3 regions of the Micromonospora sp. NBC_00617 genome follow, and region 3 is predicted to be linked to each of the others. Evidence: riboswitches for the same ligand, from Rfam matches in the RefSeq annotation. Region 3 holds a riboswitch; each other region holds the start of a gene.
The links. A riboswitch is a leader RNA that binds a small molecule or an ion and turns the genes downstream of it on or off. The one in region 3 is predicted to bind cyclic di-AMP.
Positions count from the first base shown of each region.

Region 1: another riboswitch for cyclic di-AMP. It lies ahead of OG505_RS24330 (coiled-coil domain-containing protein); the one in region 3 lies ahead of OG505_RS01080 (coiled-coil domain-containing protein).
Region 2: another riboswitch for cyclic di-AMP. It lies ahead of OG505_RS16730 (C39 family peptidase); the one in region 3 lies ahead of OG505_RS01080 (coiled-coil domain-containing protein).

Region 1 covers NZ_CP107751.1:5,290,375-5,300,764, reverse strand. The annotation lists gene OG505_RS24340 (helix-turn-helix transcriptional regulator) at 85-414, opposite strand; gene OG505_RS24335 (carbonic anhydrase) at 661-1,389, shown strand; gene OG505_RS24330 (coiled-coil domain-containing protein) at 1,448-2,467, opposite strand; cyclic di-AMP (ydaO/yuaA leader) riboswitch at 2,472-2,602, opposite strand; gene OG505_RS24325 (YibE/F family protein) at 2,769-4,133, opposite strand; gene OG505_RS24320 (metal-sensitive transcriptional regulator) at 4,517-4,813, opposite strand; gene OG505_RS24315 (heavy-metal-associated domain-containing protein) at 4,963-5,172, shown strand; gene OG505_RS24310 (hypothetical protein) at 5,187-6,125, shown strand; gene OG505_RS24305 (heavy metal translocating P-type ATPase) at 6,138-8,396, shown strand; gene OG505_RS24300 (CsbD family protein) at 8,463-8,636, shown strand; partial or broken gene OG505_RS24295 (alpha/beta fold hydrolase) at 8,747-8,896, shown strand; gene OG505_RS24290 (alpha/beta hydrolase) at 8,882-9,016, shown strand; gene OG505_RS24285 (RNA polymerase sigma factor) at 9,094-10,356, opposite strand; gene OG505_RS24280 (YciI family protein) at 10,353-10,390, opposite strand, start outside.
Region 2 covers NZ_CP107751.1:3,663,758-3,674,147, reverse strand. The annotation lists gene OG505_RS16765 (DNA topoisomerase (ATP-hydrolyzing) subunit A) at 1-698, shown strand, start outside; gene OG505_RS16760 (alpha-ketoglutarate-dependent dioxygenase AlkB) at 823-1,458, opposite strand; gene OG505_RS16755 (HAD family hydrolase) at 1,497-2,198, opposite strand; partial or broken gene OG505_RS16750 (hypothetical protein) at 2,195-2,945, opposite strand; gene OG505_RS16745 (acyltransferase family protein) at 3,323-4,558, shown strand; gene OG505_RS16740 (hypothetical protein) at 4,652-5,023, shown strand; gene OG505_RS16735 (hypothetical protein) at 5,152-5,919, shown strand; cyclic di-AMP (ydaO/yuaA leader) riboswitch at 6,203-6,344, shown strand; gene OG505_RS16730 (C39 family peptidase) at 6,579-7,421, shown strand; gene OG505_RS16725 (alpha/beta fold hydrolase) at 7,543-8,295, shown strand; partial or broken gene OG505_RS16720 (polysaccharide pyruvyl transferase family protein) at 8,323-9,665, opposite strand; gene OG505_RS16715 (CDP-glycerol glycerophosphotransferase family protein) at 9,847-10,390, opposite strand, start outside.
Region 3 covers NZ_CP107751.1:216,900-227,289, forward strand. The annotation lists gene OG505_RS01045 (hypothetical protein) at 1-292, opposite strand, end outside; gene OG505_RS01050 (hypothetical protein) at 431-571, opposite strand; gene OG505_RS01055 (STAS domain-containing protein) at 961-1,323, shown strand; gene surE (5'/3'-nucleotidase SurE) at 1,343-2,170, opposite strand; gene OG505_RS01065 (1-phosphofructokinase family hexose kinase) at 2,167-3,144, opposite strand; gene OG505_RS01070 (SRPBCC family protein) at 3,317-3,784, shown strand; gene OG505_RS01075 (hypothetical protein) at 3,891-4,406, opposite strand; gene OG505_RS01080 (coiled-coil domain-containing protein) at 4,528-5,595, opposite strand; cyclic di-AMP (ydaO/yuaA leader) riboswitch at 5,601-5,732, opposite strand; gene OG505_RS01085 (cation diffusion facilitator family transporter) at 5,874-6,791, opposite strand; gene OG505_RS01090 (HelD family protein) at 6,899-9,016, opposite strand; gene OG505_RS01095 (alpha/beta fold hydrolase) at 9,124-10,068, opposite strand; gene OG505_RS01100 (carbonic anhydrase) at 10,217-10,390, shown strand, end outside.

The DNA.
Region 1 (10,390 bases), 2.1 Mb from region 3:
TGACGTCGCTCAGCGGCGGGCGCAACGAGCCGGTCCGGGCGGGGTGGCGGGTCGCCGGTCGAAGCCGGCGTGCGTCGACGACGGTCAGGGCGGGGACGCGACGTCGTCGGCGGGTGCTTCGGCGAACAGCGCGAGCAGGTCGCCGACCTGACGGTCGGCCTCGGCGGGGTGCCGGAAGTGGCCGGCGGGGTTCAGGGTGTACTCGTTGCGGCGCCCCACCCGGGTGCGGTGCAGGTAACCGCCGGCCTCCAGGTCGGCGACGATGGCCTGGGCAGCCCGTTCGGTGACGCCCACCTCGGCCGCCAGGTCGCGCAGCCGCGCGGTGGGATCGCGGGCGATGGCCAGCAGCACATGCCCGTGGTTGGTGAGGAACGTCCAGTCCCGGCCGCCTCCGGCCGTCGCCGCGCTCGTCATCGTGGAGCCGCCTCTCCGGTTGTCCGCCCCACCCCGTGCCGGCCGGAGGGTCGGGCCAGGTGCCGACGGACCGGCCCGGTCCCAGCGGCCGAAGGGCCGGTTCGGGGTCTACGTATGAAATCTAAATCACGCATATCTTGACGCATCTTGCGGTGCGTGTGACGGTGGAGCCTGAGCCAGCGCCCACCGCCGGCCCGACTGAAGAGCCTCTTGAGCAGGTCAAACGCGTGGAAAAGAGGTGCGGGAATGAGCCGTTCCGGTACGCCTGGAGGGCAGCCCGGTCCGCAGCGGGCCGCCGATCGAGCGTCGACGCCGACCGAGCCGGCCCGAGCGTACGCCGAGCTGGCCGCCGGCAACCGGCGCTTCGTCAGCGGGGTGCCGCGCCACCCCAACCAGGACGCCGGGCACCGGGCCGCCGTGGCCGACGGGCAGCACCCGTTCGCGGTGATCGTGGGCTGCTCCGACTCCCGCCTGGCCGCTGAGATCATCTTCGACCGGGGGCTGGGCGACCTCTTCGTGGTCCGTACGGCCGGGCACACCGCGGGCCCGGAGGTGCTGGGCAGCGTGGAGTACGCGGTGATCGTGCTCGGCACTCCACTGGTGGTGGTTCTCGGCCACGACTCGTGCGGTGCCGTGCAGGCTGCCCGCGAGGCGGCCGCCACCGGCGTCGCGCCCCCGGGGCACCTTCCCGCGGTGGTCGACGCGGTGCTGCCCAGCCTGCGACGTGCCACCGCCGAGGGCGTGGACGACATCGACGGCATCGTCGACATTCACATCGCGCAGACCGTCGAGACGCTGCTCGGGCAGTCGCCCGTGCTGGCCGACGAGGTGGCGCAGGGGCGGTGTGCGGTGGTGGGCATGTCGTACCGGCTCGCCGCCGGCGTGGTGCGCCCGGTGACCCCCGAACCGGCGGGTGCCGCGCCGTCCGACGCGCCCGGCGCCTCGGACGCCCCGGCAGCTTCCGCCGCCGCCTGATACGACGAGGGCCGCCCCGCCTGGTAGCGGGACGGCCCTCGGACTTCGTGACGCCGAGTCAGAGCAACGACATGTGCACGTGGTCGGTGTGGTTCGACGGCCCGCTGTACGACTTCCAGCCGGTTGCCGGGAACCAGATCTGCCGGTTCCAGATCACGTAGTAGATGCCGAGGCGGTCGGCGTTGCGGATGAGGAACGCGGCGACGTTGTTGCCGTACATGCGGGTGTCGTTGTTGTGCCACGGGCTGAAGCCGCTCTTCTGCAACGACCAGTCACAGGCGCGGCCCTTCGGGTGCTCGTACGGGCCACCGTTGCGGTGACAGCCGACGAACCGGTTGAACCCGGCCCGCTTGACCTCCTTGTACGCGTGCAGGGTGCGCGGGGTGACGCAACCGGAGGTGGTGGGGTCGTCCTCGCTGCACGACTGGGGCTTCCAGTCACCGTCGGCGGTGCGACCCGGGGCGATCCGGGCGACCGGCGAGACGGCGTCGACCAGGCCGCCGGTGAAACCCTGACCGCCGACCAGCGCGAGGGCCTTGTCCGCGTCGCGCTTGTCCTTCGCCATCAGGGCGGTCTGCTTCTGCTGCTCGCGGACCTCCGCGTCGAGGGCCAGCTTGGCCTGCTCGGCGCGGGACTTGACCGTGTTGACCTCGGCGAGCTTCTTCTCGTTGACCATGTTCATCTCGTCGAGCGCCGCGGCCCGCCGGACGAACGAGTCCGGGGCGTCGCTCTCCAGCAGCATCGCGATCGCGCCGATCCGTCCGGTCCGGTACGACTGGGCGGCGATCTGCCCGACCTGCGGGGCCAGCGCCTCCAGGTCGGCCTTGGCCCGCTCGACCTCCACCGCCAGCTCAAGCTGCCGCTTCTTGGACTTGTCCAGCTTGGACTTGGCCGCCACGTAGTCCCGGTTGGTCTGCTCGATGACGTCGTTGAGGAGCTTGGGTTCGTCTTCCTCTTCGTGCCCGGACGGTGCGGGGGTCGTCGGGGCGGCGTGGGCCGGGAGGGGTCCGGCGAACACGGTCAGCGCAGCGAGCACGGCCACCACGGGTGTCAACCAGCGGCGTAGGGGTGCCGTCACAATGTTCCCTTCCGTCGACCGCCGACCGGGTTAGCTGACGGGTTCGGAGCGGAAGTGGCCCCTACCGCTGTCGCGGATTCACCCCACGTACCTGGGTCCCCGGCTCGCCGGTTGGCGATTGGGCGGTGGCACCGCAGGCGCCGCTGCGCGCCTTCGTCGGTGGCCGGCAGCGAGGTTACCCGAGAATCCACCGCCTGAGCTACGTCCTGATGCCGACTAAAAGTGTCATTTCGCCATGGCGTTGAGTGAGCAGTGACGCGGTTCTCAGGGCGGATGCCCGATCCGGTCACGCTGAGGAGTCTCACCATGCCGTATCAGTGCTCCTGTTCGGCTCTGGCCACGCGGTGGTGGCGGTGGGTGGGGGTGCGTTCCGCTCCGGGTCGGGCCCGTCGGGCCGGCCCCGCGGCGGGGAGCTGAGGGCGGCCAGTGCCTCCGTCCGGTCCGGACGGGGGCGCGGTGTCAGGACGTCGGCGTCCGCGCCCTGCGCCGGCGTCGACCCGGCCGCGGTCACCACGGCGGCCAGCCCGGTGGTGAGGGGTACGGCGGCGATCAGGCCGAGCGTGGCGACCGCGCTGCGGACGATCTCCTGGGCGAGGAACTCGCTCGTCAGGATCTGCCCGAGGGGGCGGGTGTCGGCGGTGAGCAGGAGCAGCAGCGGTAGTGACGCACCCGCGTACGCCAGGACGATGGTGTTGACCGTGGAGGCGATGTGCGCCCGGCCGACCCGGGTGGCCGCCCGGTAGAGCTGTAGCCGGCTCAGACCGGGATTGGCGTTCGCCAGCTCGGTGACGGTGGCGGCCTGGGTGACGGTCACGTCGTCGAGCACCCCGAGTGAGCCGATGATGATCCCGGCGAGCAGCAGGCCGCGCAGGTCGACATGGGCCTGGAACATCGACAGCGTGGTGGCGTCCTCGCTGCCGAAGCCGGTGAGCCGGGTGGCGGCCGTGGCGATGGTCGCGAGCACGCCGGTGAGCACCAGGCTGCCCAGGGTGCCGAGCACCGCGACCGAGGTCTGCGCTGTCACTCCGTGTGTCAGGTAGAGCACCACGAACATGATCAGGGCTGCGCCGACCACCGCCACCAGCAGCGGTGACCGGCCGGCGCTGATGCCTGGCAACACGAAGGTGAGCAGGATGGCGAAGCTGGCGGCCAGCCCAGCCAGCGCGGCCAGGCCCCGCCACCGGCCGAACGCGACGATCGCGGCGGCGAAGACCACCGCGAGCCACACCAGCGGCGTTCCGCGCTGATGCTCGGCGATGTTCCAGCTGCTGGTGGCGGGATCGGCCGGGTCGGCCAGCTCGACCAGGACGACGTCGTCGCCGACCTCGACCCGTGGAGCGCCGGGTCCGGCGGGGACGGGCGTCCGCACCTGCTGGCCGGCGCTCGGCCCGTCCTCGACCCGTACGTCCACCGTCCCGCACGGCCCGGTGGCCGGCGTGCCCTCCGGGCTGGCCGACGGTGGGCAGGGTTCGGTCACCACCCGGGTCACCGTGCCGTGGTGGCGCGGCGCGTCCGTGCCGCCGCCGGTCTGCGGCGCCCCGTCCCGTGGCCAGAGCACCACGGCGGCGACGACGGTGGCCACGAAGAGCGGCACCACCGTCGCGACGAGGATCCGCCGGACCCGGGGCGGGGCGGGGCGGGCGGTATGGCTGTGGTCGGAACCCAATGCGAGAACTCCCAACGATCCGGTGCGGGGTACGTGCCGACGGGCCGGGCGGTTCACCTCCGCCGGACGAACGCGGTGACGAGCGCATCGAATTGCTGGTTGACGACGCGACGACCACGGGCAGTGACAGGCCGGCCCGGCTGGTGGGCGGCGGCAGCACCGCATCGTGGCGGTGCCGATGCCGGACTGCGTGGCGGGGTCCGCTGAGCCATCGTCGGAGATGCTAGTCAGCCGGGCCGGGGGTCGCAGGTCGTGGCGGAGTGTCGGACGCGCCCGCCCGCGCGCCGTCCACCGGAGCGCGGGGCGCGCCACTCCGGGCCGGACCGGCCCACGGCTCGGCCCGTCAGGAGTCGGCCCCTCAGTCGCGCTTCAGGAGCCGGCCCTCAACCGCGCTTCATGAGCCGGCCGACGGCCGCCATCATCTCGGTGGCCATTTCGTCGGCCCGGCCCTCGGCCGCGCCCTCGTGCATGCAGTGCCGGGCGTGCCCGTCGAGCAGACCCAGGGCCACCTTGTCGAGCGCGGCCTGGATCGCGGAGATCTGGGTGAGCACGTCGATGCAGTAACGGTCCTCGTCGACCATCTTCTCGATGCCCCGGACCTGCCCCTCGACGCGGCGGAGCCGCGCGAGCAGTTGGTCCTTGCTGGCGGTGTACCCGCGGATCGGCGTGGGTGCGGTCATGGCGACGAGGATAGCGTACCCCTGGGGGGTATGGTAACGTCCCGCGTGTCCGATACCCCCACCGGGTACCGGTACCGGACCGGTCACGAGTCCGCCTCGCCCTTACCCCTGGGGGGTATAGGCTGACGGACGACGAAGGGAGCGATTCAATGGTCGACACGACGTACCAGGTGCGGGGCATGACCTGCGGGCACTGCGTCAGCGCGGTCAGCGCCGAGGTGGGCGCCATCGCCGGGGTGCGCGACGTGCAGGTGGATCTCGCCACCGGCCGGGTCACCGTCACCAGCGAGCAGCCGGTGGCCGTGGAGTCCGTCCGGGCCGCGGTCGACGAGGCCGGTTACGACCTCGTCGAGGCGTGAGCGGGAGGCCCGGGATGAACACCGTGACCAGAATGAGCGGGTTCGCCCTCGGCCTCGCGGCGGTCTTCGGCGCGGCGTACGGGGTCGGCCGGGTGGTCGACCCGGTCGCCGAGGGTCGGCCCGACGGCGGCGCCGCCCACACCCCGGGCTCCACCGTGCAGGACGAGGTGACCGACCAGGTTCCCGGCGGCCTGCTCGTCTCCGACCGTGGCTACACGCTCGTTCCGGTCGCCGCCCCGGCGGGCGAGTTCGCCTTCCGGATCGGCGGGCCGGACGGCCGGCCGGTGACCAGGTACGACGTGGCGCACGACAAGCGGATGCACCTGATCGTCGCCCGGCGGGACCTGTCCGGCTTCCACCACGTGCACCCCGACCTCGCCCCGGACGGCACCTGGCGGGTCGAGACCCCGCTGGACGGCCCCGGGCAGTGGCGGGCATTCGCCGACTTCACGCCCACCGGGGGCGAGGCGCTGACCCTCGGCGTGGACGTGACCGTCCCCGGTGAGCTGACCGAACGACCGCTGCCCGCCCCGGCGAGCAGCACCACCGTCGACGGCTACACCGTCACCCTGGCCGGTGTGCCGCAGCCCGGCCGTACCTCGGCACTCGCCCTGAGCGTCAGCCGCGACGGGCGACCGGTCACCGACCTGGAGCCCTACCTGGGGGCGTACGGGCACCTGGTGGCGCTGCGCCGGGGCGATCTCGCGTACCTGCACGTACACCCGGACGGAACGCCCGGCGACGGACGCACCCGGTCCGGTCCGGAGATCACCTTCTTCGCCGAGGTGCCGTCGGCCGGCAGCTACCGGCTCTACCTCGACTTCCGGCACGGCGGGCGGGTGCACACCGCCGAGTTCACCGTCGTCGTCGGCACCGCCTCGACCGGGGGCGACCTTACCCCGAGCGGGCCGGCGCCGACCGAGCACGGCGCCCCCGGCCACGGGCACAACTGACGGGACCAGACGATGACCACCACCAGCAGACCACTGCCCGAGGCGCCGAACCGGATCGAGCTGGCCATCGGGGGAATGACCTGCGCCGCCTGCGCCGCCCGGATCGAGAAGAAGCTGAACCGGATGGACGGGGTGAGCGCCACCGTCAACTACGCCACCGAGAAGGCCACCGTCCGGTACGTCGACAGCGTCACCCCGGACGACCTGATCGACACGGTGCAGAAGACCGGCTACACGGCGGCCCTGCCGGCTCCGCCGGCGACCGAGCAGCCGGTCGACCCGCTGCGCGGGCCGCGTACCCGTCTGTGGGTGTCGGCGGTGCTCAGCGTGCCGGTGGTCCTGCTGGCCATGGTGCCGCCCTGGCAGTTCGACTACTGGCAGTGGCTCTCGCTGACCCTCGCCGCCCCGGTGGTGGTCTGGGGAGGGCTGCCGTTTCACCGGGCCGCGTGGACTAACCTGCGGCATGGTGCCGCGACCATGGACACCCTGGTCTCGCTGGGCACCCTGGCCGCGTTCGGCTGGTCGCTCTGGGCGCTCTTTCTGGGCGACGCCGGGATGCCCGGGATGACGCACCCCTTCCGCTTCGACATCACCCGCACCGACGGCGCCGGCAACATCTATCTGGAGGCGGCCGCCGGGGTGACGGTGTTCATCCTGGCCGGCCGCTACTTCGAGGCCCGATCCAAGCGGACCGCCGGGGCGGCCCTGCGCGCCCTTCTCGAACTCGGTGCCCGGGACGTGGCGGTGCTGCGCGACGGCGTGGAGACCCGGATCCCGGTGGACCGGCTCGTCGTCGGTGACCGGTTCGTGGTCCGCCCCGGCGAGAAGATCGCCACCGACGGGGTCGTCGACGAGGGCACGTCCGCCGTCGATGCCAGCATGCTGACCGGCGAGTCGGTGCCGGTCGAGGTCGGCCCGGGCGACGGGGTGGTCGGCGCCACGATCAACGCGGGTGGCCGGCTGGTCGTCACCGCCACCCGGGTCGGCGCGGACACCCAGCTCGCCCGGATGGCCGACCTCGTCGAGCAGGCGCAGAGCGGCAAGGCGGCCGTGCAGCGGCTGGCCGACCGGATCTCCGGCGTCTTCGTGCCGATCGTCATCACCCTCGCGGTGGGCACCCTCGGCTGGTGGCTCGGCGCCGGCGCCGGGCCGACCACCGCGTTCACCGCCGCCGTGGCCGTGCTGATCATCGCCTGCCCGTGTGCGCTCGGCCTGGCCACGCCGACCGCGCTGCTGGTCGGCACCGGTCGCGGCGCCCAGCTCGGCGTGCTGATCAAGGGACCGGAGGTGCTGGAGTCGACCCGCCGGGTGGACACGGTCGTGCTGGACAAGACCGGCACCGTGACGACCGGCCGGATGACGTTGGTGGACGTGGTGCCGGCCAGCGACGAGGACCGGGCCGAGCTGCTTCGACTCGCCGGTGCGCTGGAGGCCGCCTCCGAGCACCCGATCGCCCGCGCGGTCGCCGCCGGCGCCGCCGAGGCCGGCGCGCTGCCCCCGGTGACCGACTTCGCCAACCTCGAAGGGTTGGGCGTCACCGGCACGGTCGACGGTCGGACCGTGCTGGTCGGCCGGCTCCGGCTGCTGCGCGAGCGCGGTGTCGACGTACCGCCGGAGGTCGATCTGGCCGTGCGTGCCGCGCAGGCCGCCGGACGTACGGCGATCGTCGCCGGCTGGGACGCACGGGCGCGGGGCGTGCTCGCGGTCGCCGACGTGGTCCGGCCGACGAGCCGGTCGGCCGTGGCCCGGCTGCGCGCCCTGGGGCTCACCCCGGTCCTGCTGACCGGCGACAACCCCACCGTGGCCGAGGCGGTCGCCGCCGAGGTGGGCATCGACGAGGTGATCGCCGAGGTGCTGCCCGCCGGCAAGGTCGACGTCGTCCGGCGGCTCCAGGCGCAGGGGCGGTCGGTGGCGATGGTCGGTGACGGGGTGAACGACGCGCCGGCGTTGGCCCAGGCCGATCTGGGGCTGGCAATGGGCACCGGCACCGACGTGGCGATCGAGGCGTCCGATCTCACCCTCGTCCGGGGCGACCTGGATGCGGCGGTGGACGCCATCCGGCTGTCCCGGCGCACGCTCGGGATCATCCGGGGCAACCTGTTCTGGGCCTTCGGCTACAACGTGGCGGCCCTGCCGCTGGCCGCCGCGGGCCTGCTCAACCCGATGATCGCCGGTGCCACGATGGCGCTGTCCTCGGTCTTCGTGGTGGCCAACAGTCTGCGCCTGCGCCGGTTCCGTTCGGCCGCCGATCGCGGATTGTCACGGCGGTGATGGTTGGGCGGTGGACCGCGGGGGTACTGCTGAGGTCGTAGCGACGCTCGCAATGGAGGTTGGCACATGGGTATCGATGACAAGATCAACAACGCCAGCGAGGACGCGGCCGGCAAGCTCAAGGAAGGCGCCGGTCGGGCCACCGACAACGAGCAGCTGGAGGCCGAGGGCCGCGCAGACCAGTCCGCGGCGAAGCTCAAGCAGGCGGGCGAGAAGATCAAGGACGCTTTCAAGAGCTGACGTACGACGTAACCCGCACGCCGGGCCGGTGATATTCACCGGCCCGGCGTGCTGTGTGTCCGGGCCGTGAAGCCTGAGATCCCCCTGTCGGGCGCGCACCGGGCCGCTCTACGACCAGCGCCGCCCGCGACCTCGATGCCGTCCGCGCCGCGCTCGGCGAACGGCGGCTGACGTTCCACGGCTGCTCGTACGGCACCCTGCTCGGTCAGCGCTACGCGGAGCTGTTCCCCGACCAGGTCCGGGCCGTGGTGCGGGAGGGTTGGGGCCACGGCAGCTACACCACCAGCGGTTGCGTGGGGCGAGCGGTCGACGCCTACCTGATCGGCCAGGTGGTGCCCGCCCGGGGTGCCCGCTGCCCGGCCGTCGACGTGTCGAGCTGACCGACAACCCGGTCGCCGCGCGACAGTTTGCGGCGACCGGGGCCGTGCCGTGGTCAGTCAGCGCGACACGCGCCAGCTCACGGGTGCCACGGTCGGCCCGCCAGCCGGACGGCTCTCAGCTCCAGGTAACGCTGCTCGGGAAGACTCGTCGTGCCGCGCGCCGCCGTCAGGTACGCCTCCCGCGCCGCGCCCGGCTCCCCGGCCAGCTCCAGCAGGTGCGCCCGGACCGCCGCGAGCCGGTGGTGCCCGGCCATCCGCTCGTCGGCGTCCAGCGGCGCGAGCAGGGTGAGGCCCGCGCGCGGCCCGTCCACCATGGCCACGGCCACCGCCTGGTTGAGCGTGACCATCGGGTTCGGGGCGACCCGGGCGAGCAGCCGGTAGAGCGCCACGATCTGCGGCCAGTCCGTCTCCGCCGCCGTCGGCGCCTCGGCGTGCACCGCCGCGATCGCCGCCTGGAGCTGGTACGGGCCGGGCGGCGACCAGGTCAGCGCCTCGGTGACCAGGGCTACTCCCTCCGCGATGGCGCCGCCGTCCCACCGGGCGCGGTCCTGCTCGCTCAGCGGCACCAGCTCGCCGTCCTCGCCGACCCGGGCCGCCCGGTGCGCGTCGGTGAGCAGCATCAGCGCCAGCAGACCGGTCACCTCACCGTCGTCGGGCAGCAGCCCGTGCAGGACGCGGGCCAGCCGGATCGCCTCGCCGGTCAGCTCGGCCCGTCGCAGGTCCGGTCCGCTGGACGCGGTGTACCCCTCGTTGAAGATCAGGTAGAGCACCCGGAGCACCGTCCGCAGCCGCTCGCCGCGCTCACCCGGCCCGGGCATCAGGAACCGGGCCCCGGCGGCCTCGATCCGCTGCTTGGCCCGCCGGATCCGCTGGCTCATCGTCGCCTCGGGCAGCAGGTGCGCCCGGGCGATCTGGGCGGTGCTGAGCCCGCCGACCGCCCGCAGGGTCAGCGCCACCTGCGCCGAGGGCGCCAGCGCCGGATGGCAGCAGAGGAAGAGCAGGGTGAGGGTGTCGTCGGCGTCCGCCACCGCCGGCTCCGCGTCGGCCGCCGGCGCCACCTGGGCGTACGCCGGCTCGCGCAGCGCCACCGCCACCTCGCGGTTCCGGCGGGCGCTCTCGCTGCGCCACTCGTCGGTGAGCCGGCGGGTGGCCACGGTGAGCAACCACGCGCGCGGATTGTCCGGTACGCCCTGTCCGGGCCACTGCGTCGCGGCGGCGAGCAATGCCTCCTGGACCGCGTCCTCGCACCTGTCGAACTGGCCGTGCCGGCGGACCAGCAGGCCGAGGGCCTGCGGCGCGAGCGTGCGCAGCAGGTCCTCGACCGTCCGGTCGTCGGTCACATCTCCGTCCCGGCCTGCTCCATGATCGGGCGGA
Region 2 (10,390 bases), 3.4 Mb from region 3:
AGCAGGCCGGCACGGTGTCGTTGCGCGGCGGCATGTCGGCCGCCGAGCTGGTGCCGCTGGAGGCGGGGGAGACCGTGGTCGGTCTGGCGCCGCTCGGCGGTGCGGCGGACACCTCACCCGGGTTGGCGCTGGGCACCCGGCAGGGCGTGGTGAAGGTGTGCTCGCCGGAGTGGCCGGTGCGGTCCGACGAGTTCGACGTGATCGGCCTGCGCGACGGTGACGAGGTGGTCGGGGCGACCTGGCTGACCGACGGCGCCGAGACGCTGACCTTCGTCACCTCGGAGGCGTCGTTGCTGCGTTTCACCGCCGGGCTGGTGCGCCCGCAGGGCCTCAAGGGCGGCGGGATGGCCGGCATCAACCTGCCGGCCGGGGCTCGGGTGGTGTTCTTCGGCGCGGTACGCACCGACGACGCGGGGCACGGTGAGCCGATGGTCGTCACGTCCACCGGGGCGACGGTCAAGGTGACGCCGTTCAAGGCGTACCCCGCGAAGGGCCGGGCGACCGGCGGCGTCCGCGCGCACCGCTTCCTCAAGGACGAGACCGACGTGGCCGTCGCCTGGGTGGGGCCGCGCCCGGTCGGCGCGACCGGCACCGGCGAACCGGTGGAGCTGCCGGCAGCCGACCCCCGCCGCGACGGCAGTGGCTTCGCCGTGATGCTGGGCCCAACCGTGGTAGGCCACCTGATCGAACGCGACTAACCTCCCACCCCACCCCACCCTCCCACCCCGCCCGCACTCGTTGATCATGAAGTTATTGCCGCGACACGCCGATGGCGGTGACAACAACTTCATGATCAGCCCCGGGGTGGGGGATGGGGTGGAGTTAGGCGACGTTGAGCGGGCGGAACTGGACGCTTACCCTCGGGCCCACCGGGCGGGTGGTCTTGGGGATGGCGTGTTCCCAGGTGCGCTGGCAGGAGCCGCCCATCACGATCAGATCGCCGTGGCCCACCGGGAACCGCAGGCTGTCGCCACCGCGGCGCGGGCGCAGCAGCAGCGGCCGAGGTGACCCGAACGAGACGATCGCGACGACGGTGTCGCTGTGCGCGGAGCGGCCGATGGTGTCGCCGTGCCAGGCCACGCTGTCGCGCCCGGACCGGTAGAGGCACATACCGGCGGTGACGAACGGCTCGCCCAGCTCGGGGGCGTAGTGCCGGGTCAGCGCCGCCCGCGCCGAGGTGAGCACGGGGTGCGGCAGTTGTCGGTCGCCGCCGTACCAGCAGAGCAGGCGGGGCACGTCGACCTCGCTGTCGTACATGGTGCGACGCTCCGCGCGCCACGGCACCTCGGCGAGCAGGGTGTCCAGGACCGCGTCGGAACCGCGCACCCAGCCGGGGAGGTGGTCGACCCAGGCGCCCCGGCTCAGGTGGTGCCGCCGGATCGGACCGGGCAGTGGCCCCAGGGTCGGCGCCGCGTCGGTCAGGTCGAGCATCGACGGCTGGTAGGCGGCCTGCGTCATGCAGCCACCCTAACAGCACTTTCGTACACCCGTGCTAGCTACAACCTGCCGCCGCCCGCGCGGCCGCGGTCGCCGGAGGAGGGGGTTGCGTGGCTCGCGTTGTGCTTCGCCACCAGAGCCGGAAGGTCGTCTAGCGAGTCGATGCGGAACAGGCACCGCTCGGCGACGGCTGGCAGGTCGAGGATGTGCCCCCAGGGGCCGCGTCGGATCAGGCAGGTCTTCATGCCCGCCTCCGCAGCCGGGCGTACGTCGTTGTCGGGCCGGTCGCCGACGTAGAGGGTCGACGACGGGTCGCCGCCGGCGGCGTGGATGACGCGTTCGAAGAAGGCCGATGACGGTTTCGCCACGCCCCAACCGGTCGATGTGCCGATCATGTCCACGGGAAGGTCGAGGGCGTGCAGGAGCGCTTCGGCGTGGGCTGGTTGGTTGCCGGCCAGCCCCACGAACAAGCCCTGCTCCTTGAGTGCGGCGAGGCACCCACGCGCATCGGGGTAGAGGTCCTCTTCGCCGAACCACTCCGGTTTGCCGGCGGCGGCTCGGCGTTCCAGCTCGACCGCGAGGTCGAAATCGGGCCGGAAGGCCCGGAACGTCTCCTGCCAGTCCAGGCCGCGGGCGATTACGGCACCAAGGACCGCCGAGAGCGTGTGCCGTGGAACGCCGAACCAGTCCGCCCAGCTCGCGAACTCGCGGGACTCGTCAAGAATGGTTCCGCCGACGTCAAAGACAACCGCGTCGATCATGAGTGGAGCATAGGCGAGAGTCGCTGGACGGCCTGTCGCAGGCGGCGGCGCCAGCCGTTGGTCGCGGGCGGCCGTACGGCGTCGAACACTCCGTCCGGCCCCGCCCGTCGACTGTGGACCAGGCCCGCGCGGCCAGCGACGCGCGGCGCTGCGGCGAGCTGAGCAGCCCGTGCAGGGTCCGCGCCGCGGTCGCCCGGGCGGCCCGTCCGGGCACCCCGGCGACGGTCAGCTCCGGCAGCTCGCCGAGGCCGGCGGCCATGCCGTGCTGAACCACCCGTGTGTACGAAGCGCGTTGGTTGTCGACCACGCAGACCAGCGCTGCGGGTGCGCCGAGGCAGCAGAGTTCCCAGGTGGATATGCCGGCGGCGCTGACCACCAGGTTGGCCTCGGTCATCAGTGACGGCAACGAGCCGGTGGGCGGGACGGGACGCACGGTCTGCCGTCGCCCGGGGATGATCTCCTCCAGCTCGGTCTCGAGTTCGGGTCGGCCGACGACGACCGTGAGTTCCATGAGCGCGCAGGGCGCCCGCCCCGGCCGGGTCCGGCTCGTAGGAGTCGAGAACCAGCACGTCCAGCTCGTGGCGGCGGGCTGCCTCGACTAGTTCGGCCGGCGAATCCGGGCCTGGGTGCAGGGGGATGCCCCGCGCGGCGAGCTCCACGGTGGCCCAGGGAGCCGTTCGACGGCGCCGAACACGGCAACGCGGGCGCCCCGGCGTCACAGCGCAACCCGACCCGGGGGGTAGTCAGGACTCCTCCAGCTGCCTCCGTCGTACGTCGGCGTTGAGTGCGCGCGGCGGTGCGGGCGTCTGCTCATTGACCATGCGGCCACGTTCGACGACCCGGGTGGCCAGCCCCGGAACCTGATGTGGCCGACGTTCGTGGAATCTCTGAACTCCCGCCCGGCGGACGGTTGATGCCCACCGAAGGTCCGGTCCGCCACCAGGGCGGCCCGTGCCCATCCTTTGCGCGTTGCAGGGGTAGAACGCGTCCGGTTCACCAGGAGCGCCCCGGGTAGGGTACCCCGGGTACGGCCCCTGCCGGGCCGTCGCGGGCGTCGCCGTCCGATGTCGCACCGAGGAGGACACGCACGTGCTGGTGACCCTGCCGAGCCTCGGGATCCCGGCATGACGAGTGCCGCCGCGGCGACGGCTGCCCGGCCCACCCCCGCGCCGGCCCGGCTGCCCTCGCTGACCGGGCTGCGCTGGATCGCCGCGTTGCTGGTCTTCGGCTTCCACGTCGGGACCATGCGGATCATCGCCGAGCCGGACTACAAGGCCGTGGTCGACGCGCTGTTCACCCTGGGCCTGTCCGGGGTGCAGTTCTTCTTCATCCTGAGCGGTTTCGTGCTGGTCTGGTCGGCCCGCGCGGGCGAGTCCCGGCGTACCTTCTGGCGGCGACGGGTTGCCAAGATCTACCCGAACCACCTTGTGCTGTGGGGGGCGGCGCTGCTGGTCGCCTGGTGGTTCGCCGACGCGGTCCTGCCAGCGGCAGCGCTGGAGAACCTGCTGCTGTTGCAGGCCTGGGACCCCCGGCCGGGCTGGTTCTACAGCATCAACACCGTGAGCTGGTCGCTGTCCTGCGAGTTCTTCTTCTACCTGTGTCTGCCGCTGGTGCTGCCACTGCTGCGCCGTGCCCGGCCGAAGCTGCTCTGGGCGCTGATCGTCGCGCTGGCGTTGCTGATCCTCGCGCTCTGGCCGGCGCAGCAGTTGGTGCCGGAGGTGAGCCGGTGGTGGTTCACCCAGGTCTTCCCGCCCGTACGGTCGCTGGAGTTCTGGATGGGCGCGTTGGCGGCCGAACTGATGCGCCGTGGCCTCTGGCGGGGCCCGGGGCTGACCGCAGCCAGCGTGATCTTCCTGGCCACCTGGGTGGCAGCGGCAGAGTGGATTCGCGCCGAGCTGTGGACCACGCTGCTCGCGGTGGCGTACCTGCTGGTGATCACTGCCGCCGCGGACGCGGACGTCCGGGGTAAGCGTTCCCCGTGGCGGTCTCGGCCGCTGGTCTGGCTCGGCGAGGTCTCGTTCGCCTTCTACCTGGTGCATGTGCTGGTGATGACGAGCGTGCTGCGCTTCAGCGGTGACTGGGGGACCGGCTTCCAGGGCTGGCGTGGCCCCGTCGCGGTGCTTGGCTTCCTGCTCGCGAACCTGGTCCTCGCCGGGTTGCTGCACCGCTTCGTCGAGACGCCGATGATGCGCCGACTCGCGCCGCGTCGTACGGCCCGCCCGCGCGTGCCCAGACAACGCACGGCCGGGACCCGGGCCGCCGGGGATGACGCCCACCACCCCGATGCTGTCGGGACTCAAGCCGGGCCCGGCGGGACCGACCAGACCGACAGCCGATCACCGTACGTCGACTCGCGCTGACACCGTCCACCCTGGTCAGCAGGGTCGGCGCGGCGTGCGCCGACACGCCCGTGGTCGGTGCGTCAGGGCCGGCCCGGCAGTAGCGTTGGGGACGTGCTTCCGGTCGCGCTCGCCTGTCCGCTGTGGTGGGTGGCGCGCTGGGCTACGCGGGTGCTGACCAGCCTCGCCGCGGTCGCGGCCCTGGCGGTCGGCGCGAGCCCGGCCTCGGCCGCCGTGCCACCGGTGAGCGCCGTGCCACCCCTGAGCGCCGTGCCAGAGGCTGCCGTGCACCCGGCCTCGGCGGTCCGTGCGAGTGCCGCCGAGGAGTTCATCCCGGCCGGGTCGTTCGACGCGCAACCGGCACCGCCCGTTGACCAGGGCACCATCGCGACCGGCGTGCTGCCGGTGTCCGCGGCCGGGTCCGACCGGCTGCCTCTCGTCGACGCTTCGCGGGGCTGGGCTCCCCGGGGTCCGCCCCGGCGCTGAGTCACCGGGACACGCGTCCCGTCGTCGCGCCCTGTCGATCCGCCAGCTCCGACCCCGCCGATCCGTGGCCCGCCGTGGCCACGTCGCCGCCGGGGCTCCCCCGCTTTGCTCTCCCCGAGGAGCCGACCGTGGAGACTGCCGTCTTCTACCAGTTCGTGACCGAGGTGCCGCAGGCCGCCGCCATCTGGTCGACCCTGTTCCTGCTGGCACTGGGCGTGCTCGCCGTGCTGGTCGCCCGCCTGGGGGACCGCCCCGCGGACGACCCGGTCCCGGCCGCGCCGACCGCCCGCGAGGTGGCCGCGGCCGAAGCCGACGACCTGCGCCGGTACGCCGAGGAGGTGGCCGTCGCCGCGACCGGCGCCGCCAAGACGGCACGGCGGCGACGCGATGCCTGGCTCACCGCTCAGGAACACGTGGAGCGGGCCTGGCTGGGGTACGACGAGGCGGACACCGCCGCCCGCCGCTTCGCGGGCTCTGGCGCGCTGCCCACCCCGCACACCCCGCGGACACCCGCCGAGTACGCCTCCCGGGAGCGCTACCTGCACCGTGCGGCGATGGCGGCGTACTGGCGGGGCGATCTGACCATGGCGCAGCTCGGCGACGTGTTCGCCCACCGGCGCGGCTGGGATTCCCGGCGGCACCCGGTCGAGCAGGAGGTGCTGCTCAGCCGGGCGATCCGGGACGCGAGACTGGCCGACTACCAGGCCGCCGCCACCGCGGAGCGGGCCGCCTGGCGGGACGCGGAACTGGCCGCCGAGTCGGCGCGCACCCTTGCCGAGGAGGCGTACGCGGCAACGGCGCGGCTGCGGCCCAGCCCGGCCCTCGCCCGACCCGGGGCGAGCGGGGCGTCCCGTCCCACCCTCGTGGCACGGTGGCGCCCGGCTAGCGCGAGTTGAGCCTGATCCGTTACGTGAGCCCGGTCACGTCGTTCGGGAATCGGGCGTCCGACGCGTTGTGCGCGATATTTCCCGTGATTGTGGCGCGTTATCGGCGACCTGTCCGGTTGTCGCCCGTAGGCGTCTCCGTAACCGGTTGTCCCATCGAGTCGCATCATCGGCAATACGCGCAGAAATTGCCGCACCGAATCGGGTTTACGCAGGCGAACCTGGCTTGGCAGGCTGCGAACAGGCCAGTACTGTCGTCCCGTCCGGCGCGGTAACCGATCGCAACAGGCGACGCCGCGCCGACCCGCTCAATCGTGATTAACGAACCGGGGACCCATCAGTAAGTCTGGGGTGAATCCGCGAGCCACGGCCCGCGGTAGGGCGATCTTCCCGCCCGAATCCGTCAGCTAACCCGGTAGGCGGTGTCGGAAGGAGTTCCAAACCCGTGCAGCACCTTTCCACCCCTCGGTTGTTCCCACGCCTCCACGGTGCAGCGGTGCCCCCGCTCATCCGTCCAGTGACGGTGAGCTGACCCCCGGGTCATCGCCTTTCCCGCCCGGTCCCGCCGGGCGTTTCCCTGAGCGGTTCACCATCCGCGGACCACTGTCCGCGCGCTGGCGCCTGCCCGGATACCGGTCCGGCCCGTGGGTGTGCCGCTCTCCCCCCGATCCGTGGAGGACCCCGTGAAGCACACCATGCAGCGTCAGCTCCGTCGCCTGGCGACCGAGCGCCCATACCAGATCGTCGCCACCTCCGCCGCGGCCCTCGTGATCGCCACTACCACCGGCGCCCTGCTCACCGGCGCCGACGACGCGCCGGCCAGCCACCGCACCGCGACCACTGTCGCCGAGATGCGCAGTGACACCGCCGTTTCCGTCGGCGACGCGCGCGACGCGTCCCCCAGCGCCGCGCCGACGACCGCCGCCCCAGCCACCAGCGCCGCGTCGCCCGCCGCCAAGGCCAGCGCCAACCCGGATCTGACCCGTAAGCCGCAGCCGCCGAAGCCGCCCGCGACCAAGGTGCTCGACTACGACTACGAGGCGCAGAACACGTACTACAACTGCGGCCCCGCAGCCACCCGCAACGCGCTCAGCGCCACCGGCATCGACCGCACCCAGGAGGAACTCGGTGCCGAGCTGGGCACCACCGAGATGGGCACCAACTCGGCCGAGGACACCACCCGAGTGCTCAACGCCGAGGTGAAGGGCTCCCCGTACCGGACCCGGATGTTTGCCGGCGCGCCCAGCCCGGCCCAGATGGACCGGCTCCAGGCCGATGTGGTCAAGGCCATCACCGACGGCCGGGGCGTGGTGGCCAACGTCGTCGGCGACGCCACCGACACCGACGGCGGCTGGCACTCCTACGGCGGCGGGCACTACGTCGCTGTCGTGGGGTACAAGGACAACGGCCGGACCGTGCGGATCGCCGACTCGGCGAACCCGGCCGACCCGTCCTACTGGATCACCACGATCGACCTTGCCAACTGGATTGCCACCCGGGGGTACTCCGCCTGACCCAGGCACGTAGACCGCCGCGGGCGTCGTCCCCCACAAGGGGCCGGCGCCCGCGGCCTCATTCCGGCAGCCGCCATCGACGACTCTCGTACCCGGCCGCGAACCGTGGCAGACTGCGGCCGTGGTGGATGAATCGGGTGGCCGCACCGGTCGCCGGCCGGTCCTGCTGCTGCTGCACGGGATGGGGGCGACCGGAGACGTCTGGCTACCGTGGGCGCCGTTGCTGGAGCAGCACTGGCCGGGGCGGTGGCTCGCACCGGACCTCGCCGGCCACGGCTGGTCGGCCCCGTTGCCGTCGTACTCCTATGCTGGTTTCGCCGGCCGGATCGCCGACGGCCTCGCCCCCGACGACCGGCTCGTCGTGCTCGGGCACTCGCTGGGCGGGGTGGTCGGCCTGGCGCTGGCCGCCCGCGCCGCAGGGACACCTGTGGACGCGGTGGTCGGGCTCGGCATCAAGGCGCTCTGGTCGCCCGCTGAGCTGGCCCGCGCCGCTGAGCTCGCCGCACGCCCGGTGAGCTGGTTCGCCAGCCGCACCGAGGCGGCCCGCCGCTACCTGCGCGTCTCCGGGTTGGTCGGCCTGGTCCCGCCGGATCATCCGGTGGTGGACGCCGGGTTGCGTCAGGTCGACGGCCGGTGGCGCCTCGCCATGGACCCGACAGCCTTCGGCGTCGGCGAGCCCGACCTGGCCCCGTTGCTGGCGGCGACCGACGTGCCGGTGGTGCTGGCCCGCGGGGAACACGACCCGATGGTCACCGACGAGCAGCTCAAGGCGTACGGCGTACCTGTCGCCACGCTGCCCGGTCTCGGCCACAACGCACACGTGGAGGACCCGGCGGCCGTGCTGGCGCTGCTCGACCCATACCAACGTGGGTGAGCTGGATGACGCGGATGCGGTGGCTGGTCACCTGGCTCCGAGTGTCCGACGGACCCGGCCGGCGACGGTCTGCTTGATCCGCTCGCGCAGCGACTGCGCGTGGAGGGTCCTGACCTTTTCCTGGAGCGTCCGCGTTTCGTCCCGCAGCCACTGGATGCGCGTCAGCAACTCCTCCGGAGGGTAGGCGGAGACCGGCCGGACCGCAGGGGGTAGACGGTCTGACGGACCTGCTCGTCGAAGCGGATGGCGCTGTCTCCGTCGGCGAACGAGAGGCCGAGGTCGTGCTTGGCGAGGAACGCGGTGATCCGCGCGAAGCGCTCCTTGTGGCCCTCGTTCAGGGCCGTGTAGTCGGCTTCCGCATAGAGCTGAGCAGCGTCGACGTCGGCCGGCACATCGCGCAACAACCGGTGCGGGATGTCGAAGTATCGGGCCAGCTCCAGGGTGCGCGAGTCGTGCGCCAGCAGATAGCCGGGGATGCCCGAGATCAGCGCCGTGATGGTGCCGTGGATCCGGGTGCCGAAGGCGAAGTCGAACCCGGAGAGATACTCCATCCAGGGCCACGGGTCCATGGACATCCGCACCTTGTCCTCGACGAAGAGCGGGTGCGAGGTGTGGATCGGCATGTCGGCGGTCATTCCCCGCAGCTTCGGCGCGTCGCCGTAGAGCAGGGTGCCGAGGGTGTAGAGGTCCTGTGCCACGTAGCGCAGGTTCGGGTAGCGCCGGTGGTGGTGCAGGACGAGGGGGGCCAGCGCCTTGACGTACGGCGAGATGACGAACGCGAGCCGGTCGTCGATGCCCAAGGTCGCCTTCGTCTTCTCGATGCGCAGGCTGTCGCCGTGCAGGAACATCGACGGGCAGCCGATCTGCTCGACAGCCGAGAAACCCAGCTTGCGGAGGTAGTTCTCGGTGATCTCGCCGCGTACGCCGATGCTGTGCGAGTGGTCGAGCACCGCCGCCCGGCAGAATGCGCTGACCGGCTCGTCGATCGGGCGGAGCTGCTCCAGGTCGCCGTCCACGTCGGTCTGCGCCCCGACTCCGAGCACCACCACCGGGATCTTCAGCCGTTCGATCAGCCGAGCCATCGGCGTCAGCCGCTTTGCGTAGTCATGGCGGAACGCGTTGGCCAGTGGTATCACGAAGACGTCGTACTTCTCGTTGATCTCGTCGGCATCGCGTGGGTCCGCCCGGAAACGCGACGGGGTGATCTCAGCCGCGGAGGTGGCCAGTAGCTTGTGCGCGGCGTGGCTGAAGACCAGATTGCCGGTGTTCTTACCGATCCAGTCCCGCTCGTACGTCTCCTCGGCGCTGAGGACGTCGAACGGGCCCTTGCGGGCGCGCAGCAGGATCCGCTGATGCTTCGGTGGCTCCACCTCTCGTCCGGCGGCGGTGGCGTCCGACCCCGGAGATCGTCCGGCAATGTTCCGGGAGGTGGCACATCTTCACCTCCAGGCCTCGCGATACTAGGCCACCGTCCGGCCGGTGCCCGCACGCGGCGAGCGTGCCGCCGTCGCTGTGCGGAGCAGCTTGTGGGAGGCGAGCCGGCCCGGCGGCTCAGGTGGTGGGGGAGACCGGCACCAGGTCCGGCTCGACCGGCCGTCCGGGAGGCGGCGGGCTCCAGTCCGGCTCCAGCTCGCACCTGGCGGCGTCCAGGAACGCGTCGGCGTACGACTCGGCCGGGAAGTCACCGAGGTAGCGCCGCCGGGTCGCCCAGCGCCCCGGTGCCATCGGATCGGCGCCGAGCAGCTGGCCCAGCACCTCGTCCAGGTTCGTCATGTCCCGGTGCAGCACGTAGCCCGCGCCGGCCAGCGGGAACCGCTCGGTGAACCGGTCACCCTCGCCGCCCATGTCGGTCACCGCGAAGGGCTTGCCGGAGTAGAGGTAGTCCGAGATCACCCCGGAGACATCGGAGATCAGCGCGTCGGAGCGGTTCACGCAATCCACCAGGCTCAGGTCGCGGCCGGCGGTGCCCCAGACGTGCGGCCGGCCGGTCCGCGCCCGGTCCGCCGCGAGCAGCTCGGCCAGCCGACCCAGCTGCCGCGCCGACGCCGGGTTCTGCGTGGTGTACGGGTGAGCGCGCAGGATGACCGTCGCGCCC
Region 3 (10,390 bases):
CGACCGCCGCGCCGACCAGCGCGGCTCCGATCAGGAGCGTCCACGGCAGCGCCGGCTGGCGCCCGGCGAGCGCGTCAAAGGCGCGCGAGGCCCGACGCCGGGCCTCCTCCGCCGCGGAGCCGACCAGGTCACCCGCCCCGTCGGCGAGATCGCCGCTGCTGCGACGGGCCGAGCGGGCGGTGTCCCGGACACTGTCGCCTGCGGAGCTGACGGCGGAGAGCAGGTGCTCCCACGCCTGGTCCGCGATCCGCTCCGGCTTGCTGCGCCGGTCCAGCAGGTTGGTTCCGAACATCGTGGTTACCTCCTCGGGTGCCGAAGCCGCCGGCCACTTCGGACCTCGGCGTCTGTCCAGCGCGGCAGGTTTCGCTGATTCCGCAGTGCCCCGGGCCGGTCGGCCGCAAACCCGGTCGGCCGCGGCTCACCGGATCCCTCAGCGCACGGCCACCACGGCCGCACCGCGGGCGAAGTCGTCATCGTCGTCGTCATCGTCGTCCCCGCCGCCGAAACCGCAGGCCAGTACGAGGGCGAGCAGCACGCCCACTCCGGCGAGCCCGGCCAGTCGCTTGATCATCGAAGGTCCCTTCCGTCACGGTGGGTGGCCCTAGGTGGCGTCGGCAACCGCCCGACCGGATCGGACCGGACGCGTTCGGGCGACCGTGACGCGACACGCCGGTCCCAGTCGGTGCCGGCGTACGGGGTGGGTCGGTTGTCGGGCGTGTCGGGTCGCGCCCGCTACCCTGGTCCGGCGACGCGTCGGTTCCGACCGATCGTGGAGTGGTCAGATAACGAAAAGTATTGGTTGATCAGATACCGAAAGTGGGGATATGGGCGACTTTGTGCGCCCGGATCCGTGAATTGCTCATCCCGAGGGGTGGCGACCGAGGCCATCGGAGGAATACTCTCGGTCGCGGCCCGCGTACTGATGAGACGCCCGGGGGACGGGCGGGTGGAGGTGCTCGCGTGAGCCTGTCGATCGTGAAGTCGGTCCTGTCCGGTGGTGTCGTGGAGATCGCCCCCCGGGGCGAGATCGACGTCGACACAGCGTACGAGGTGCGTGAAGCGATTGCGGAGGTGCTGGCCAAGAGCCGCCCGCTCCGCATCGAGCTGAACATGAGGCTGGTCACCTTCATCGACTCGGTCGGCATCAGCGCCATGGTCGCCGGCTTCCAGACCGCCGAGGTCAGCGGCGTCAAGCTGGTGGTCACCGAGCCGAGCCGGTTCGTGCACCGTCAGCTCTGGGTGACCGGTCTGCTCGGTCTCTTCGGCGCGCCGGAGCCCTACTTCGCCGGGGCCGCCACCCCCGAGGTGCTTCCGGGCGCCTGAGCGCCGGCCGTCCCACCCGTCAGGGTCGCTCGTCCAGACCGGTCAGGTCCACGTCGGTCACCTCGGTGACCGCTCGGATGGCCGTCACCGACGCGTACCCGGCGGCCAGCAACGCCAGGTCCGTGCCGGGCTGCGCGGCCTGGCCGGGCTCCTCCAGCGCGGTACGCACGAAGCCGTGCCCCGACTCGGCCACCGTCATCTGCACCTGACCGAAGCTGGCCAGAAAGCCGCGACGTACCCCACGCAGCCGTCCGTGCGGCAGGTCGGGCGCGTTGACGTTGAGCACGCTCTCCGGTGGCGCGGCGGTCAGTCGGGGGAGCAGGTCCAGGGCGACCCGCGCGGCGGTGTCCCAGTGCCGTTCGGCGTCGCGTACCCGGGCTGCGGCGTCCACCGCGGCCCCGCCGCTGCCGGCCGTCGCCTCGCCCGCGGAGAGCACGTCCAGGGAGACGGCCATCGCCCGGCACCCGTTCGAGGCGGCGGTGAAGGCGGCGCCCACCGTGCCGGAGTGCAGCACGGCGCGGCCGGCGTTGGCACCCCGGTTGATGCCCGACAGCACGACCGACGGCGGCGGGCCGAACGCGCCGTGCAGCGCGATCAGCGTGATGAAACCGGGCGAGCCGGCGACCCCGTACGCCGGCACACCCGCCAGGTCCGGCAGCGGATGGTCGTGCACCACCACCCGCCCGTCCCGTTCCACGGCGCTCATCGCGGCGCTGGCGCCGCTGGCCTCCTCCCGCGGCGCCGCGACCACCACGTCCAGGCCCCGCTGGGCGGCGGCCAGGGCCAACGCCCGGATGCCCGGCGCGGCGATCCCGTCGTCGTTGGTCACGAGGACCCGCAGCGTCATCGCTCGACCACCCGGTCGGCCAGCTCGTCGGGGGTGGTCCGCTCCTGCTGTCGGCTGTCCGCCGGGACCAGTCGGACCCGCTCCACCAGTCCGGTGATCGAATCCAGCCGTCCGGTGCCCAGCCCGTGCCGGGTCACGTTCAACGCTCCGGCCGCCGCGCCGGTGCGGATGGCGGTCCGGATGTCGCCACCACGGGCGATCACGGCCGCCACGCCGGCGGTCATCGAGTCGCCCGCGCCGCGCGGATCGGCGGCCTCCAGCCGGGGCATCTGCACCTCGAAGAGCTCCCCGTCGATGAGCGCCAGCGCCGGCTGGTCGGCTCGGCTCACCACCACCGTCTCGGCGCCGGCGGCGTGCAGGTCGTACATCGCCTGGGCCAGCTCGGCGCCGTCCCCACCGCGGGCGCGACCGTCACGGATCAGCTCCTCGTGACTCACCTTCAGAAAGAACACACCGCTGTCCAGTACGGCGCCCAAATGATCACCGGACAGATCGACCACCACCCGGCTGCCGTTGGCGCCGAGGTCGGCGGCGAAGCGGCGGTACAGGTCGGCCGGGACGAGCCACGGCGCGTTCGGGCCACTGAGGACGCTCACGTCGGCGCGCAGTCCCTCGCCGAGCGCCAGGTTGTACAACTCGTCCAGCTCGTGGCGGCTCAGTCGGTCCCCGGGCACGTCCACGACCTCCTGTCGGGACCCGTCCCGCCGGTCGTGCACGTACCCGCCGCTGCCGGAGTCGCGCACCACCACCTTCAGGTCCACCCCCTCGCTGACCAGCAGCGGCTCCAGTACCTGGCCGATCTCGCCACCGAGCGCGGCGCAGAGCACCACGTCGACCCCGAGCGACAGCACCATGCGGGCCTGCCAGACGCCCTGGCCGCCGGGGTGCAGGTGCAGTTCGGGCTGGTCGTTCGGCTGGTCCACGGTCACCGTCAGCTGCGGGGTGGGCGCGAAGACCATCACGTGCCCGCTCACCGGTCGTCACCGAACATGTGTCCACCCTTCGTTGCCACCGGTGATCTCCCCCTCAGCCGACCGTAATGGGAACGCTGTGCGAATACCGGGACAACGCACGGTGTCCGTCCGGGCGTTGCCAGCGTGCGCCGGGTGCGGGACGATCGTGCGACCAGCGACGTCGGGAGACGGTGTGTTCAGCAGCGACAGCTTCAGCTACACCGTCCAGGCCCGCTGCTCGCTCGCCGAGGCGGCGGCGTTGTTGAGCGACCTGACCCGCCAGGGCGAGTTGCACCCCCTGATCGTCCGGGTCCGCCGGGTGCCGCCCCGTCCGGGCGCCCGAGCCAGCTACACGATCAACGACAGGTTGGCGATGGGGCCGTTGCGCTTCCGCACCACCTACCAGGCGGACGTGCTGATCTGCGAGCCGGACGAGATCGTCACGGTGGCCCGCCAGTGGCCGGCCACCACCGTCCGCAACCACACCCGGCTGCGCGCCGAGCCGGACGGGCTGGTCCGGATCGACGTCGACATCACCCTGCGCGCGCCGGCGCCCCTGTTCCGGTACGCCTTCCAGCAGGCCCGCGCCGCCCACCTGGCCCTGGCCACCCGCCTCGGCGCGGCTCTGGACACCACCGGCGACGAACAACCCCCGGCCTGACCCCTCGCCCCGACGCCCGCCGCGCCCGCGGCCCCGGCCGCTCGCCGCCTCGCGGCATGATCGTGCTCGATCCTGGATGTAGTGGCGTCCTGCGGCGCGGTGGCCACTACTTCGTTGTTGTTACGCGATCTTGCGCTGCGCGGGGTGCGGTCGTGGGGCGGGCGGGGCGACGGCCCCAGGGCTTGTACGTGGAGAGCACGGTCGCGATGATCATGAGGCTGGTCGACACCGCGGGCGCGATCACCAGGTCGGCGCGATCCCGGGCGGGCAGGGCGGCGCCCAGCGCGCTCGCGTGCCGCAGGTTCGGGGTGAGCAGGAATAGCACCAGCCCGACCATCACCGTGGTGATCACGAGCTTGACCAGCACCCACCGGTAGCGCACCAGGCCCCACGGGGTGAGCAGCGCGCTGGCGACGCCGACGAGCCAGACGAGCACGCTCAGCGGCGCGAACAGCACCGTGCCGACGAGCCCGGCGACCGGATAGACCACGGCCGGGTCGGCGCCGCGCTGAGCCGCGATGCCGAGGGTGAGCAGCACCAGGTCGGCCCCGAGCCAACCGAGCGAGGTGACGAGGTGCAGGGTGAGCAGCGCCTTGCGGGTGGCGGGCGGGATTCGCGGCATGCCCGACATGCTGCCGGCCCGGCCCGGCCGGGTCGTCCGACCGCCGGCGACGTCCCGGGTACGTCCGCTGACGTACCCGGGGCCGGCGCACCCTGTCGAGGTGCGCCGGCCACCGGTGGGGTCAGTACACCGACAGGTGTACGTGGTTGGTGTGATCGCTGGAGGGGTCGCCGTTCCCCCCGCTGTACGACTTCCACCCGCTGCTGGGTAGCCAGATCTGCCGGTACCAGATCACGTAGAGCACGGCGAGCCGGTCGGAGTTGCGGATGAAGTAGGCGGCCAGGTTGTTGCCGTACGTCTTGTCGCCGCCGGTGGCGTCCCCGCCGAAGCCGCCCTTCTGCGCGGCGAAGTCGCAGGCCCGACCCTTCGGGTGTTCGCCGGAGCCGCCCGAGCGGTGACAGGAGACGTACCGGGTGAAGCCGGCGGCCTTTGCCTGGTTGAGGGCGTGCAGGGTGCGGGGGGTGATGCAGCCGCTGGCCGGGGTGGGGTCGTTGATGCTGCACGACTCGGATGGCCAGGAGCCGTCGGAGTTGCGCGGCGCGGGCTGGGCGTTGGCGGTGGAGGTGCCCCGGTTGGAGCTGGTGTCGGCGGCGGTGGTGCGCGGCTTGCTGGTGGCGACCGTCAGGGCCCGTTCGGCCTGCTCCTTGCGCTTGGCCATCACCTCGACCTGCTTGCGCTGCTCGCGGATCTCGCCGTCCAGGGCGATGCGGGTGCGGTTGGCCTCGTCCCGGGTGGCGTGCAGGTCGCGCAGCACCCGGTCCTCGTTGGCGGCCACCACGTCCAGCGCGGCCGCCCGGTCCATGAAGCCCTCGGGGGTGTTGGTGTTGAGCAGCGCCGAGACGGTGCTGAGCCGGCCGGTGCGGTACGCCACGCCGGCGATCTCGCCGACCTTGCCGTTGCGCACAATCATCTCGGCCTCGGTGGTCTTCAGCTTGGCCGCGAGTTGCTGCTGTCGCTGGACGGAGGTGTCCAGGGCGCGCTTCGCGTCCAGGTAGCCCTTGCTGGCGGCCTCCAGTTGGGCCCGCAGCGCGGGGGTGCCGCCCTCCTCGTCGCCGTCGGGCGCCGCGGCGGCCCGCAGGCCGCCGGGGGGAGCGGCGGTGGCGGCGCCCACCGGGAGCGCGACGCCGAGGGTGACCATCATGACGATCAGTGCCGCGAGTCGGGCGGCGGGTGGTCGTGCTGGTGCCACTACGCATGTCCTTCCGTCAGCCGCCGACCGGGTTAGCTGACGGGTTCGGGACGGAAGATCCCTACCGCTGGCGCGGATGCACCCCAGGAACATGGTTCCCCGGTTCGCCCTCTCGGGTGATTAGGCGGCGGCCGCCACCGGCGCCGGGAGGGCGCCGCCGGGTGGTGGCCGGGGACGAGCCTACCGGGGCAGGTGGGACGTGTGCAGTCGATGTGACGGAAGGTGTCTGCGTCACCACCGGGAATGACGGCGAACCGGTCTTTTGGTCAGATAAGCGATCACCACTCGATCGACCCGCAGGCGCCCGGGGCGGCGGCGGGCTCGATCTGCAGCGTGGCATGCTCGATGCGGAAGTCCTCCCGCAGGGCGGTACGCGCTGCGGTGAGCACCGCGCCGACCTCCCCGCCGGGTGCCATGATCAGGTGCGCGGAGGCCACCTCCATGCCCGAGGTGAGCGTCCAGACGTGCAGGTCGTGCACCTCGACCACGCCGGGCACCGCGGCCAGTCGGTCGTGCACGGCGGTGACCTGGAGGTGTTCCGGCGCGGCCTGCACCAGGATGCGGACGGCCGCGCGCCCCAGCCGCCAGGTGCGCGGCAGGATGAACACGCCGATGGCGACCGCGACCAAGGGGTCGGCCCACCACCACTCGGTGACCGCGATGAGCAGCGCCGCGCCGATTACGCCGAGCGAGCCGAGCAGGTCGCCGAGCACCTCCAGGTAGGCGCCCTGGAGGTTGATGCTCTCCCGGGCGCCGGCGCGCAGCAGCGCGAACGCGACCACGTTCGCGAGCAGGCCGAGGACGGCCACCGCGAGCATCGGGCCGGTCAGCACCTCGTGGGGGTCGCCGAACCGGCCGATCGCCTCGATCAGCACGTAGACCGCCACGCCGGAGAGCAGGACGGCGTTGGCCAGGGCGGCGAGCACCTCAAGGCGGTAGAGCCCGAAGGTGCGCTGCGGGTCGCCGGTGGCCCGCCGGGTGGCGGTGATCGCGGCGAGCGCCATCCCGATGCCCAGCACGTCGGTGAACATGTGCCCGGCGTCAGAGAGCAGGGCGAGCGAGCCGGTGTGGAAGGCGGCCACGCCCTCGACCACCATCAGGGTGGCGAGCAGCCCGAACGCGGCCCAGAGCCGGCCCCGGTGCTGGTGGGCGGCGTTGGCGACCGACCCGTGGTGGTGGTCATGACCTGCTCCCACGAGATCCACCCTCCGTCGCCACCCGGGACCCGGTCAAATGTATGTTCACATCGCTATGTATGCAACTGTACGGGCGGGATCCACCCGTCGACACCGCAACCCGCGGGTCAGCCGGTCGGGTCGATGGTGGTGAGCCGCTGGGTGGCCCGCGAGAGCGCCACGTAGAGCGTGCGTACGCCGGAACCCGGATCGGCACGGATCTCGCTCGGGGCGACCAGCACCACCCCGTCGTACTCCATGCCCTTCGCCTCCAGGCTGGTCACCACCTGCAGCCGCGCCGCGCCGAGTGAGCCGAGCCAACCGGCGACCTCGTCGCGGCGGGTGACCGGCGTGATCACCCCGACCGTGCCGTCCACCTCGGCCAGCAGGCCGGTGGCCGCCCCCACGACCGCGGTCTCCAACCCGGCGGGCGGCACCACCAGCTCGACGGGGTCGATCCCGGTGGAGCGGACGGCGGTCGGCAACGACAGGTCCGGGTAGAGCCGCCGGATCTCCGCCGCCGCCACCGCGAAGATCTCCGCCGAGTTGCGGTAGTTGGTGGTGAGCGTGAAATCGTGTCGCTTGCGCCGGCCCAGCGCCTGGTCCCGGGCGCGGGTCAGCTCCTCGGGATCGCCGGTCCACGCGGTCTGCGCCGGGTCGCCCACGACGGTCCAGGAGGCCAGGCGGCCACGCCGTCCGACCATCCGCCACTGCATCGGCGAGACGTCCTGCGCCTCGTCCACCACCACATGCGCGTACTCCCGGTAGTCCTCGGGACGCTCCCGGGCCGCCGCGCGGGCGGCCCGCTGCCGGTCGCTGGCGGTGCTCAGCTCGCGCACGCCCCCGGCGAGCTGGAACGGGTCGCGGCGGGCCCGCGCCGGCTGCATCGGCTTGCCGAGCAGCGCGTCCAACTCGTCCAGCAGCGCCACGTCGGCGATGGTCAGACCCGCGGTGTCCAGGCTCTGGTAAGCGGTCGTGAGCAGCCTGATCTCCGCGCCGGAGAGGATCCCGCCGGCGTACCGACGCAGCCGATCCGGGCGAGCCAGCCAGCCGAGCACGTGTCGGGGGTGCAGGCGCGGCCACCACGCCTTGAGGAACTCCCGGAACTCCGGCCGCTCGGCGATCTCGCCCTCGAAGGCCCGCTGCTCCGGCAGCCGGGTGATGCCCACCGCACGGGCCTGCGCCCAGAGCGCGGCGAACACACCGTCGAAGCCGGCCCGGCGTGCCTCGTTGCGCCGGGCGCCACGGTGCAGCGCGCGGTCCCGGATCCGGTCCAGCTCGGCCCGGTCCAGCCGCAGCAGCGTCCCTCGGTAGAGCAGCCGCAGTTCACCCGGCCCGCCCGGCACCGCGTCGCGGGCCGCGCGCTCCAGCACCCGGCGCATCCGCAGCGAGCCCTTCACCGCCGCCACCTCGGGCGGGTCGGTGCGGGTGGCGGTCATCCCCGGAAAGAGGGTGCCCAGCGAGTGCAGGGTGGCCGTGTCCTCACCGAGCGAGGGCAGCACCGAGGCGATGTACTCGACGAAGACGGTGGACGGCCCGACCACCAGGATGCCCCCGCCGGCGTACCGGCTGCGGTCGGAGTAGAGCAGGAAGGCCGCCCGGTGCAGGGCGACAGCCGTCTTGCCGGTGCCCGGGCCGCCCGCGACGATCGTCACCCCGGAACCGGGCGACCGGATGGCCTCGTCCTGCTCCCGCTGGATCGTCGCCACGATGTCGCGCATGCCCCGACCGGTGGCCCGGGACAGGGTGGCCAGCAACGCGCCGTCACCGACCACCGTCATCCCGTCCGGCGCGGCGGCCGGGTCCAGCAGGTCATCCTCGATGCGGGTGACCCGCTCGGCGCGGGAGGAGATGGTGCGCCGACGCACCACGCCCAGCGGCTGCGCCGGGGTGGCCTGGTAGAACGCGGACGCGGCCGGCGCGCGCCAGTCGACGACCAGCGTGGTGGCGTCCTCGTCGCGGATGCCGAGCCGCCCGACGTGCAGCACCTGCCGGTCGCGCAGGTCCAGACGGCCGAAGACCAGCCCCTCGTGCTCGGCGTCGAGGGTGTGCCGCCGCTGCGCGGCGTGAAAGACCATCGCGTCGCGTTCGACCAGCGCGCCGAACGTGCCGACCCGCGCCATCCGGTAGCCGTCGCGTTCGGCCCGAACCGCTGACTGGCGCAGCTCGGCCAGTCGGGCGTACACCCGGTCGAGGTGCCGTTGTTCGACGGCGATCTCCTGCTCCAGGGCGGTCTGGTCGGTCAACGCACGCTCCTTCGATGTCGCCGGCAAGCGGCGCGAACCGCGCGGGCCAACCGCAGAAGGGTACGGCCCCGGGCCCGGCGCTTCGCGCCCGAGGTGCGCGAACGTGCTCAGCGACCCGTCCCGGTCGCGCTCGCGTCGTGCCCGTCACGCGCCGGCGCGGCGAGCACCCGACGCAGTACGCCGGTCAGCGCGGCGTTCACCTCGTCCGGGCGTTCCATCATCAGCATGTGTCCGGCACCCGGACAGACGGTCAGCTCGGTGGCCGGCAGGGCGGCGGCGATCGACTCGGCGCACGGCGGTGGGGTCAGCCGGTCCCGGTCACCGACCAGGGCGGCGGCCGGCAGGTGGGCCAGCGCGGTGAGGGTGTCCAGCCGGTGCTGGGCGCCGATCGAGGCGCGGAAGCCGCCGATCGAGCGCAGCGAGGCGCGGGCCACCGCCGAGGTCACCAGCCGGATGTCGGAGGGATCGCAGCGGTCGCCGAAGAGCATCCACCGGATGCTCGGTTGCAACGCGTTCAGCAGCGCCCGGGGCGCGCGCCACGAGCCGCACCGGGCCAGGACACCGGCGCCCGTCGTCTCGGCGAGCCGGATCAGCCGGGCGATGCGCGGCGAGAGCCCGTAGACGGTGTGCGTGTGCCCCTCGGCGGTGGTGGAGACGAAGACCAGGCCGGCCGTACGGGCGGCGAAATGGTCGGGGTGGCGGTGCGCGTACTCCATGATCGTCATTCCGCCCATCGAGTGCCCGACCAGGACCACCCGACCGGCCGGCGTGACCGCGTCGAGGACGGCGGCCAGATCGTCGCCGAGCTGGGCCAGGGTGGCCGTGGGCAACGCCATGCAGCTGGACCGGCCGTGGCCGCGCGCGTCGTAGGCGACCACCCGCACCGCGTCGCCGGCCGCGGCGGTGAGCGCGTCCACCTGCCGGTGCCAGCTGCGCCCGTCCAGCGTCCAGCCGTGCAGCAGGACGGCCGTGACGGGAGCGTCCGCGGGCCCCGTGACCTCCACGTGCAGCCGTACGCCGTCGGGCGTACCGACCTCGAACCGTTCCGCCATCGCCACCTCCGCGGGCCGCCCAGGCATCACCAGCTCCTCCGATACCCGGCGGTAACACCGGCTACCCGCCGGAACACCAGGCCAATCGCGCCGGGCGAACATTCCCGACCCCGCCCGTGGCCGTCGCCGCCGAGCCAAGCTGAACGGCATGGAGGCGGCGGGACAGGGGCGGCAGGCCGGCGGTACGCCCCGCGCCGCGCTCGCCGAGCTGCTCGCCGGCAACCGGCGGTTCGTCAGCGGCCAACCCGTGCACGGTCACGACGTCACCGCCGCGGCGGCCGCCTCCGGGGACCAGCAGCCGTACGCGGTGGTGCTCGGCTGC